DNA from 3 places in the Rhizobium sp. P43 genome. Region 1 is predicted to be linked to each of the others. Evidence: predicted binding sites of a transcription regulator. Region 1 holds the regulator's gene; each other region holds the start of a gene.
What was found. The regulator PhoB, encoded in region 1, activates phosphate uptake and scavenging genes when phosphate is short. The targets are predictions, from matches to a motif close to TGTCATNNANCTGTCAT.

Region 1 (3,275 bases):
CATGGAAGGCGCCTTCCATCGTGATGATGTGGAACTTCTCCGGATGGCCTTTGGCAAAATGGTAACGGCGGGCGGTCTTAATCGCGCATTCAAGCGCTTCCGCGCCCGAATTGGTGAAGAAGACGCGATCGGCAAAGGTCACGTCGGTCAAACGCGTGGCCAAGGCTTCCTGCCCCGGCACTTCGTAAAGGTTGGAGAGATGCCAGACCTTGTCGGCCTGATCCTTCAAAGCGCCGACGACATGCGGATGGCCATGGCCAACAGATGTTACGGCGACACCGCCCGCGAAATCGAGATAGCGTTCGCCAGTTTCCGTCACCAGCCAGACGCCCTCGCCTCGCTCGAAACGCAGTGGCGCCCGATTGTAGGTCTGATAGAGCGGCGTAGCATTGGCCATGGCTTCACAATCCTTCTCGACATTCCGGCACCAGGTACGGAACAGCCCATGACAGGGCCTCGAAAAAATTAAAAATGCCGCCTTGCGGCGGCGTCGGCACTATCAGCATTTCGTCCTGGGATGTCAACGAATTCCGCAGGAATCGCAGGAGTAGTCGCCGAATCGGCCCACTCGCCTAAAGAGCGTGCGCGACAAGATTCCACCTGTTGCATACTTGACTCACTCGGGAAGCAAGTTGGGGAAAACCGGAAAATCGATTCCAGATGATTCCCGCGACTCTTGTCACGGAGTCGGCGTGCCTCTAGGTTAAATTTCATTAATAGATTGCATGCGGCGGAAGTGCTCACCGACAGTATCGAGGCGGTTATGTTTCGGATTCGTCCGAGGCATGGGTGATTGATTCTGCCATGACAGACGCGAGCGGCGGAGAGATATGGCATGAACGTGCAGTGGAGTGATGAGAGGGTCGAAAGACTGAAACGGCTGTGGGCCGAAGGCCTCAGCGCAAGCCAGATCGCTGCCCAGTTGGGCGGCGTTAGCCGTAATGCCGTGATCGGCAAGGTTCACCGTTTGAACCTTCCGGGCCGCGCCAAGGCCGGTGGCAGCACGTCTGCTGCACGGCCTGCCAAGCGCCCGGCGCAGACGCAGCGTCCCGCTGCGTTTCCGAACCGCCCGGCGGCCAACACGACGACACGCACAGTGGCCCGGGCATCCGGAGCGACGATGCTGAAGGAAGAAATCGAAGTCGAAGTCTACGAGGAAGTCGAAGTCCGTCGCCCGCTCAATGTGGTCGTACCGATTTCGCGTCGCCTGGCGCTGACCGAGCTCACCGAACGCACCTGCAAGTGGCCGATCGGCGATCCGATGAAGGACGACTTTCACTTCTGCGGCTGCGAAATCGCAGATAGCGCGCCTTACTGCACCTATCACGCGAAGCTCGCCTATCAGCCAGTGAGCGAACGTCGGAAGGCGGCACGCTGAGCAATCGAGCGGTCGCAAGATCAGGACTTCGATCAGGCCCTTCGGGGCCTGTTTTCGTTTGACATGATGCCAACAGAAAAGGCCGCGACAGATAACCGCGCGGCCTTGCATAATCACTTGTCAGGAAGCCGTCAGGCTTCCATGGAATAGCCCGCTCCGCGAACGGTGCGGATGACATCCTGCATGTTGGAGAAGTTCAGAGCCTTGCGCAGGCGACCGACATGCACGTCTACGGTGCGTTCATCGACATAGATGTCATGACCCCAGACGCCATCAAGAAGCTGCGAGCGTGAGAAGACACGGCCGGGCGATGCCATCAGGAACTCCAAGAGCCGGAACTCGGTCGGTCCAAGACGCACTTCGCGGCTCTTGCGATGCACGCGATGGGTCTCGCGATCGAGCTCGATATCGCCGCAACGCAGGACGCTGGACAAGACTTCCGGCTTGGCGCGACGGAGCATCGCCTTGACGCGGGCCATGAGTTCCGGGGTCGAGAACGGCTTGACAACATAGTCGTCGGCGCCGGTCGCCAGACCCCGAACGCGTTCGCTTTCTTCACCCCGCGCCGTCAGCATGATGATCGGCAGGCGCTCGGTCTCGGGCCGCACACGCAGACGGCGGCAGAGTTCAATGCCGGATACGCCCGGCAGCATCCAGTCGAGGATCAGGAGATCCGGAACACGCTCCTGAAGCCTGATCTCGGCCTCATCACCCCGAAGGATGGTCTCAACTTCATAGCCTTCGGCTTCCAGATTGTAACGGAGGAGGACCGACAGGGCCTCCTCGTCTTCAACTACGGCAATCTTCGGCTGCATCGATCATCAACCTCGCTGGCCACAATCACTCGGTGATCGCACCGACGGAAGAAGTCAGGTCTTCCTTCGGGCGTTCGCCTTCCGGCTGGGCGCCGGTGGTCATGTAGTAGATGGTCTCGGCGATGTTGGTCGCGTGGTCGCCGATGCGCTCGATATTCTTGGCGCAGAACAGCAGATGCGTGCAGCTTGTGATGTTGCGCGGATCTTCCATCATGTAGGTCAGGAGTTCGCGGAACAGCGAGGTGTAGATCGCGTCGATCTCCTCGTCGCGGTCACGGATGGACTTCGCCTTCTCGGCCGAGCGTGTCGTGTAGACATCGAGCACTTCCTTGAGCTGGGCGAGTGCAAGGTCGGATAGATGTTCGAGGCCACGCGCGAGCTTGCGCGGCACGCCGGTTGCCTGGATGGCCACAACGCGCTTGGAATTGCTCTTGCCGAGATCGCCGACACGCTCAAGATCGGCGGCGATGCGCAGCGCACCGATGATTTCGCGCAAATCCGATGCCACCGGCTGCCGCTTGGCAATGGTTATGACTGCCTTGTCGCCAATCTCGCGTTCCATGGCGTCCATGAGAACGTCGTCGGAGATCACCTTTTGAGCGAGCGCGGCATCAGAATTCACCAGAGCGCGCACGCTTTCGGCGACCATCTGTTCTGCCAGACCGCCCATTTCGGAGATGCGGCGCATCAGGAACTTCAGTTCCTCGTCGAAGGCCGAGTAGATGTGTGTGGAGCCCATTTGAAACGTCCTTGAAATTGAGTTCGACCGTTGATGACGTCAGGGCTCAACCGAAGCGGCCCATGATGTAATCCTGGGTGCGCTGGTCATCCGGGTTGGTGAACATCTTGTCGGTATCGTTCTCCTCGACGAGGTTGCCGAGGTGGAACATGGCGGTGCGCTGGGAGACGCGGGCGGCCTGCTGCATGGAGTGGGTCACGATGACGATGGTGAAGTTCTCGCGCAGCTCGTGGATCAGTTCTTCGACCTTGGCAGTCGCAATCGGGTCGAGCGCCGAGCAGGGCTCGTCCATGAGGATCACTTCAGGGCTGACTGCAACGGCACGCGCGATGCAGAGACGCTG
Region 2 (3,275 bases), 1.3 Mb from region 1:
AGACGCAGGTCGCGGGGCATCGGAAATTCCATCGGCTCGCGGGTGATGTCGCCGGCGATGTGATCCTCGGGCATTTCGCCATCCGGCTCGATCAGGCCTTCGCCGTCGAGGATGTCGGAGACCCGCATGACATGCTCCAGGCCTTCCTCGCGCTGCTCGCCCCTCTCCACCGTCTCGTCATCGAGCAGCGAGGGGTCGAGTAGGCGGTGGGTGTAGTCGAAGGTGGGGCCCAGCAGCTGTCCGCCGGGTAGATCCTTGTAGGTGGCGGAGACGCGGCGCTCGACGCGCATCCTGCCGGTTTCGATCGGCCTTGAGGTGCCAAAGCGCGGCAGCGTGGTGCGATAGGCGCGCAGCAGGAAGATCGCCTCGATCATGTCACCGCGCGACTGCTTGAGGGCAAGCGCCGCGAGCGCGCAGTCATAGAGCGAGGCTTCTGCCATGACGCGGTCAACGGCGAGGCCGAGCTGGGCGACGATCTGGTTGATCGTCACCGACGGCAGCGATCTGTCGCCACGGCGGCGGTCGGCAAGCAGCTTGTGGGCGTTGGCGATGGCTTTCTCGCCACCCTTGACGGCAACATACATGGCTCAGGCCTCCATCTCACGGATCTTGGTCGTGCGCGGGAGCGCGATGAAGCGTCGACCTGCCGTCAGCACCAGGTCGACGCCGCGCGGGAACAGGGCGCGATTGTCGGCCCATTGGCGCAGGAAGGTTTCGGGTAGGTCCTTCGGGGCGATCGTGGCGGTGTCGCGAATGCCGGGGCCGGTCAGTTGCAGTGGCTGGCCGCCCTCGAGCGACGCGACCTCGACGACCAGCGTTGTCGAACGGTCGGGGTATTCCTGGGTTCCCAGTGCAAACTGCGCCAGCGAGGGGAACGGTGCTCCCGCTTCGACGAAGGCGAATTTGGCATCGGTCTTGGCGGGCGTCAGGCTGGCGCCGGTGTGGAAGCCGATCCAGCCTGGCAGAGCGGATTTGGTCAGAACAGGCGTGACCCAGATCGGCGTGTCGTGGTCGCAGAGCGTCAGCAGCAGGGCGCCTGCCGCGATGCCGAGCGGTGCGGGTGGTCCGACGGCCACATCGACGAAACCGATGCTGCTGGGACGCGCCATGGCGTCCATCACGCGGCGGAAGACGGTTTGAGCATGGGTGACGGCATCCGGGAAACCGCCGTCGAGGCTTTCAATGACGTCAAGCATCAGTCTTCTCCGCGTACCATGGTGAAGAAATCGACCTTCGTGGCGGCCGTTTCGGCTTCGAGCCGTTCGGCTTCCGTCGCAAGGCGTGTTTCGAGCGGCGTCAGGAGGCGGGTCTCAAGCAGGGCGCGGCCTGTTTCGTCCTGCGCCACGGCATCGAGAACGGCGGACAGCTCGGCCGCCTTGCGGTCGGTTCCGAGGCGATAGCCGTGGCCTATCCGCCCGTCGGCGAGCCGCACGCTTGCCCGGCTGACGGTCGCTTCGCCGAGGTTGAAGGGGGCACCGCCGCCGCCGATGCGGCCCTTGACCATGACGAGGCCGGTCTCGGGGCCGCGCAGGGCCGAGTGAGCCGGTGCCGGTTCGAACGTGGAGAGTGCATCTTGAAGTTCGGCGAGCGTGGCCTTGGCCAGCAGATCAACGATCCGCTTTCGGCTGGCCTTTGCACCGGGGTCGATTTCGTTGGCTCTGTGCATTGTCAGTCCTCGAAATGTCTAGTAATATAGACAACCATACAAGTTACTGTAGGAGTAACCCGTGGTCGTGACAAGCTTGTGACAGGGAGCCGGTATTTCCGTGATGCAGAGACAAAAGGGCGTCGCCCTCTGGCGCCAGATTTCCGACCGGATTCGCGCTAACATTCTTGCAGGTCTCTATGACAAGACGGGCATGGTGCCGGCGGAAACGGCGCTGGCAGAGGAATTCGGTGTCAACCGTCATACCGTGCGTGCAGCTTTGGCGGCTCTTGCTCAGGAAGGCATCGTCCGGGCGGCCCAGGGGCGCGGCACGATGATTACCCAGCGCGATAAGTTCGATTTTCCGATCGGGCGTCGTACGCGCTTCACCGAGGGCATCGGCGAGCAGGCACGCGATCTGAAAGGCATATTGTTGTCTTCGTCCCGCGAGACAGCGACCCCTGATCTGGTCAAACGGCTGCAGCTCACGCCGGGCGAGCAGGTCTTGCGGCTGGACGGTGTCCGCAAGGCAGATGGACGGGCGGTTTCTCGATCCACCATGTGGTTTCCGGCCGGGCGCTTCGAGGGCATAGACAAGGCCTTCGCGCAAACAGGTTCGATCACCCGCGCCCTGAAGCTATGCGGGGTCGATGACTACCTTCGTGATGTCACGGAGATTTCTGCCGTTCATGCCGAACCGGACGATGTGGCACATCTTGAGCTGACGCCAGGCGCGATCGTTCTCGTGACGCGTGCCATCAATACGGATCCGGATGGGCGACCGATCCAGTTCGCGGTCACGCGGTTTCCAGCTGACAGGGTACAGTTCACCATCCGGAGCTGATCTCGGCGGGAGCCGCGCATTGTACATGATCAAACTGCCCCAATTTCGACCGAACAGGCGAGATCAGCAGGAAGTCTCAATCACAGGCTTGAGGGCAGGCTTGCCTCTCAAGAGTATCATCGGTGTTTCGAATTCCTGACGGGCAATGTCCGGCGGAGGCGGTGGAGAACCGAGCGGACGTCTTGGGGAATTCTGGCCTCGGCGACCTTGCGGAAATGTGTCGCCGTGCCGAAACTCCGCCTCCCGCCGTCACTCGGGATGCTTTCCCTGTGATCCGCCATGGCGCCGCGCAAGAAACTCGAATAGCCGCGCGACGGCTTCGGCGCCGGGGTCTATATGGCCTTCAAGCTGTCGGGCATTGATATAGGCAGCCCGACCTGCGCGTGCCTTGACATAGGTGGCCGTCAGATTTGCACCGGTCCTAGCTGCACTTGCCGCAGCTGGAAGACCCTTGTCGAAAGCTTCAAGCGCCGGCGAAAGCGCGTCCACCATTGTGCGATCACCGAGACCGGCGCCGCCGATTTCCTGCATACGAGCCAGTCCCGCCTTCAAAGCCTCGCGCATGCTGAGCCCGCTCGAGGCACCGTCACCGGCAGCGGCAAAAAAGATGGCAAGCAAGACGCCGGACGAGCCTCCCATGGTCTGGCTGAGTTCCTGCCCCATGGCGCGCAGCAGCTGTGTGTGGTCGGCGAGCGGCAGCCGATCAAGCGCCTCGATCAGAGCGCGTGCGGCACTTGCCAGCGTTGAGCCGGTGTCGCCGTCGCCCGACTTGGCGTCCAGCGCATT
Region 3 (3,275 bases), 740 kb from region 1:
GCGTGAGACTGGATGCGATAGACCGAGGTCAGAGCCGATATTATCTCGATCTCGACGAGTATCTGCGCTATTTCCGCCATCGCCTGAAGGTCAATTATCTTTTCGGTGACGTAACCTCGGTTCCGAATTCTCCATGCCTGGTCAAAAGCAGGCCAACCGATGTGGAGAATGCAAATTCGGTGCTGCTCAATCTCGACAAATTGCGGCATTTCCGGATCACCACGGACGATACGCCCTGGGAAGATAAGAAACCGCTGGCTGTCTGGCGCGGGGCGCCGAACAATCCGCTGCGCATCGAGCTGGTCAAACGTCATCGAACGAGCCCGTTCGCCGATGTGGGTCAGGTCGGAGAAACAGTCGAGGGGTTGGCGCCCAAAGACTTCCTCAGCCCCAGACAACAAATGGGCTATCGCTACATCATCTCCATAGAGGGCTATGACGTTGCGACCAATCTCAAGTGGATCATGGCCTCTGGCAGCGTCTGCCTGATGCCGAGGGGGCGTTTCGAGACCTGGTTCATGGAGGGCGCTCTGATCCCGGACTACCACTTCGTCGAACTGCGCCCGGATTTCAGCGACCTTGAAGACAAGATCGCCAGTCTTGAGAAAAATCCGCGATGGGCGCGGGAGATCGTCGCCAATGCAAACGCCTATGTGGCGTCGTTCTGCGACCGGGCAACCGAGCGCAAGGTTTCCCTGCTGGTGCTCCAAAAGTATTTCGAGGCGACCGGACAGCTTCCACCGTCCGCATTCAGCCACCTCTTCTTCGGGCAGCCGGGCGAAGCACGCCCCTCATGACGCCTCAATAGATGTCGGGCACATACATTTCGGCCGGGACCGGATGGCGAATGTAGTCGGCGTTGCGCACCCGGGCGGGTAGCTCCACGGGTTCCTTCGGGACATGCTCGTATGGCACCTGCTTCAGCAGATGGGCGATCATGTTGAGCCGCGCCTTCTTCTTGTCGACGGCCTGGACGACCCACCAGGGGGCCTCCGGGATATGCGTGCGCTCCAGCATCTCTTCCTTGGCGCGTGTATAGCTTTCCCAGTGAATCCGGCTTTCGAGGTCCATGGGTGACAGCTTCCACTGCTTCAGCGGATCGTTGATGCGCATGCGGAAGCGGAATTCCTGTTCTTCGTCGGTGATCGAGAACCAGTATTTGACGAGGATGATCCCGGAGCGGACCAGCATGCGCTCGAATTCCGGGACCGAGCGGAAGAACTCTTCCAGTTCATCCGGCGTGCAGAAGCCCATGACCCGCTCGACGCCGGCGCGATTGTACCAGGAGCGGTCGAAGAGGACCATTTCGCCAGCCGTCGGCAGATGCTGGACGTAGCGCTGGAAATACCACTGGCTGCGCTCGCGCTCGGTCGGTGCGGGTAGCGCCACGACGCGGCAGACGCGCGGGTTGAGCCGCTGCGTGACACGCTTGATCGCCCCACCCTTGCCGGCGGAATCGCGGCCTTCGAAGAGCACGACCATCTTCAGCTTCTTGTATTGCACCCAGTCCTGCAGACGCACCAGTTCGTGCTGCAGGCGGAAGAGCTCGCGAAAGTAGACGCGCCGGTCGATGGTCTGTTCCGCCATGCCGTCGGCAACGAGCTGATCGAGCCGCTCCTCGTCCAGCTGCTGCTCCAGTTCCTCGTCAAAGCTGTCGAGGATTTCGGTCTTGATGCGATGGATGTCTTCGTTCATGGCGCGGTTTCCAGCAAGGCGATCGGGTTCTGACGACGATCAAGCATGCTTGCACGACTGCTTCATGACAGGCGGATGTCAGAGCCGGCGCGAAGCAATTGCCGACATCCTCGAAAACTGGTAAGACCGCGCGCATGGGATCGAAATTCGGATGCCTCGCGAACCAGTTTATCGTGCTGCAGGACCACAAGCGTCTGCCGGCACGCTTTTTCGCGCGCGTTCAAGGGGCCCTGGCGAGCCTTCGCGGCTGAGCTCCTGCGACCGGACAACCGGCGCGATAAGACCTCACACTTCAAGAAATCCCGTTACTTCAGTCTGGATGGAACTCACCCATGAGCGCACCTCGCACCCTTTACGACAAGATCTGGGACGACCACGTCGTCGATCGCCAGGACGATGGCACCTGTCTCCTCTACATCGACCGTCACCTCGTGCATGAAGTGACGAGCCCCCAGGCCTTCGAAGGTCTGCGCATGGCCGGCCGCAAGGTTCGCGCGCCGCAGAAGACGCTGGCCGTTGTCGACCACAACGTGCCGACTTCGCCGGATCGCCACCTCGGCATCAAGAACGAGGAAAGCCGCATCCAGGTCGAGGCGCTCGCCAACAACGCGGCTGAATTCGGCGTCGAATACTACTCGGCCTCCGACAAGCGTCAGGGCATCGTGCATATCGTTGGTCCGGAACAGGGCTTCACGCTGCCGGGCATGACCATCGTCTGCGGCGACAGCCACACCTCGACGCATGGCGCTTTCGGCGCGCTGGCGCATGGTATCGGCACGTCCGAAGTCGAGCACGTGCTCGCGACCCAGACGCTGATCCAGAAGAAGGCAAAGAACATGCTGGTGCGCGTCGACGGGAAATTGCCCGAAGGCGTCACCGCAAAGGACATCATCCTCGCCATTATCGGTGAAATCGGCACGGCCGGCGGTACCGGCCATGTCATCGAATTTGCCGGTGAGGCGATCGAGGCGCTGTCAATGGAAGGCCGCATGACCGTCTGTAACATGACGATCGAAGGTGGCGCCCGCGCCGGCCTGATCGCGCCGGATGAAAAGACCTTCGAATACATCAAGGGCAAGCCGCGCGCTCCGAAGGGTGAAGCCCTCGAACAGGCGATCGCCTATTGGAAGACGCTGAAGTCCGACGAAGGCGCGCATTTCGATCGCGTCGTCGTTCTCGATGCCGCCAATCTGCCGCCGATCGTCTCCTGGGGCTCGTCGCCGGAAGACGTCGTCTCGGTTCAGGGCGTCGTTCCGAACCCAGATGATATCCAGGACGAGACGAAGCGCGCTTCCAAGTGGCGTGCGCTCGACTATATGGGCCTGAAGCCCGGCACGAAGATCACCGACATCGCGATCGACCGCGTCTTCATCGGCTCCTGCACCAATGGCCGTATCGAAGACCTGCGCGCCGTGGCCAAGGTTGTCGAAGGCAAGAAGGTGGCCTCCACTGTTTCCGCCATGATCGTTCCGGGCTCCGGCCTTGTGAAGGAACAGGCGGAAGCCGAAGGCCTGGACAAGATTTTCAAGGAAGCCGGTTTCGACTGGCGCGAGCCGGGTTGCTCGATGTGCCTTGCCATG

Region 2: phnF (phosphonate metabolism transcriptional regulator PhnF) is a predicted target of PhoB. The motif match lies at 1,734-1,750, and genes of this name have one in related genera.
Region 3: ppk2 (polyphosphate kinase 2) is a predicted target of PhoB. The motif match lies at 1,749-1,765, and genes of this name have one in related genera.

The regions. Positions count from the first base shown of each region.
Region 1 covers NZ_CM161539.1:3,135,219-3,138,493, forward strand. The annotation lists gene AC1PUL_RS15660 (acetylornithine transaminase) at 1-397, opposite strand, end outside; gene AC1PUL_RS15665 (GcrA family cell cycle regulator) at 842-1,378, shown strand; gene phoB (phosphate regulon transcriptional regulator PhoB) at 1,510-2,193, opposite strand; gene phoU (phosphate signaling complex protein PhoU) at 2,219-2,932, opposite strand; gene pstB (phosphate ABC transporter ATP-binding protein PstB) at 2,979-3,275, opposite strand, start outside.
Region 2 covers NZ_CM161539.1:40,417-43,691, forward strand. The annotation lists gene AC1PUL_RS00200 (carbon-phosphorus lyase complex subunit) at 1-584, opposite strand, end outside; gene phnH (phosphonate C-P lyase system protein PhnH) at 588-1,196, opposite strand; gene phnG (phosphonate C-P lyase system protein PhnG) at 1,196-1,666, opposite strand; gene phnF (phosphonate metabolism transcriptional regulator PhnF) at 1,770-2,489, shown strand; gene AC1PUL_RS00220 (dihydroxyacetone kinase subunit DhaK) at 2,739-3,275, opposite strand, start outside.
Region 3 covers NZ_CM161539.1:3,871,256-3,874,530, forward strand. The annotation lists gene AC1PUL_RS19270 (glycosyl transferase family 90) at 1-797, shown strand, start outside; gene ppk2 (polyphosphate kinase 2) at 802-1,695, opposite strand; gene leuC (3-isopropylmalate dehydratase large subunit) at 2,028-3,275, shown strand, end outside.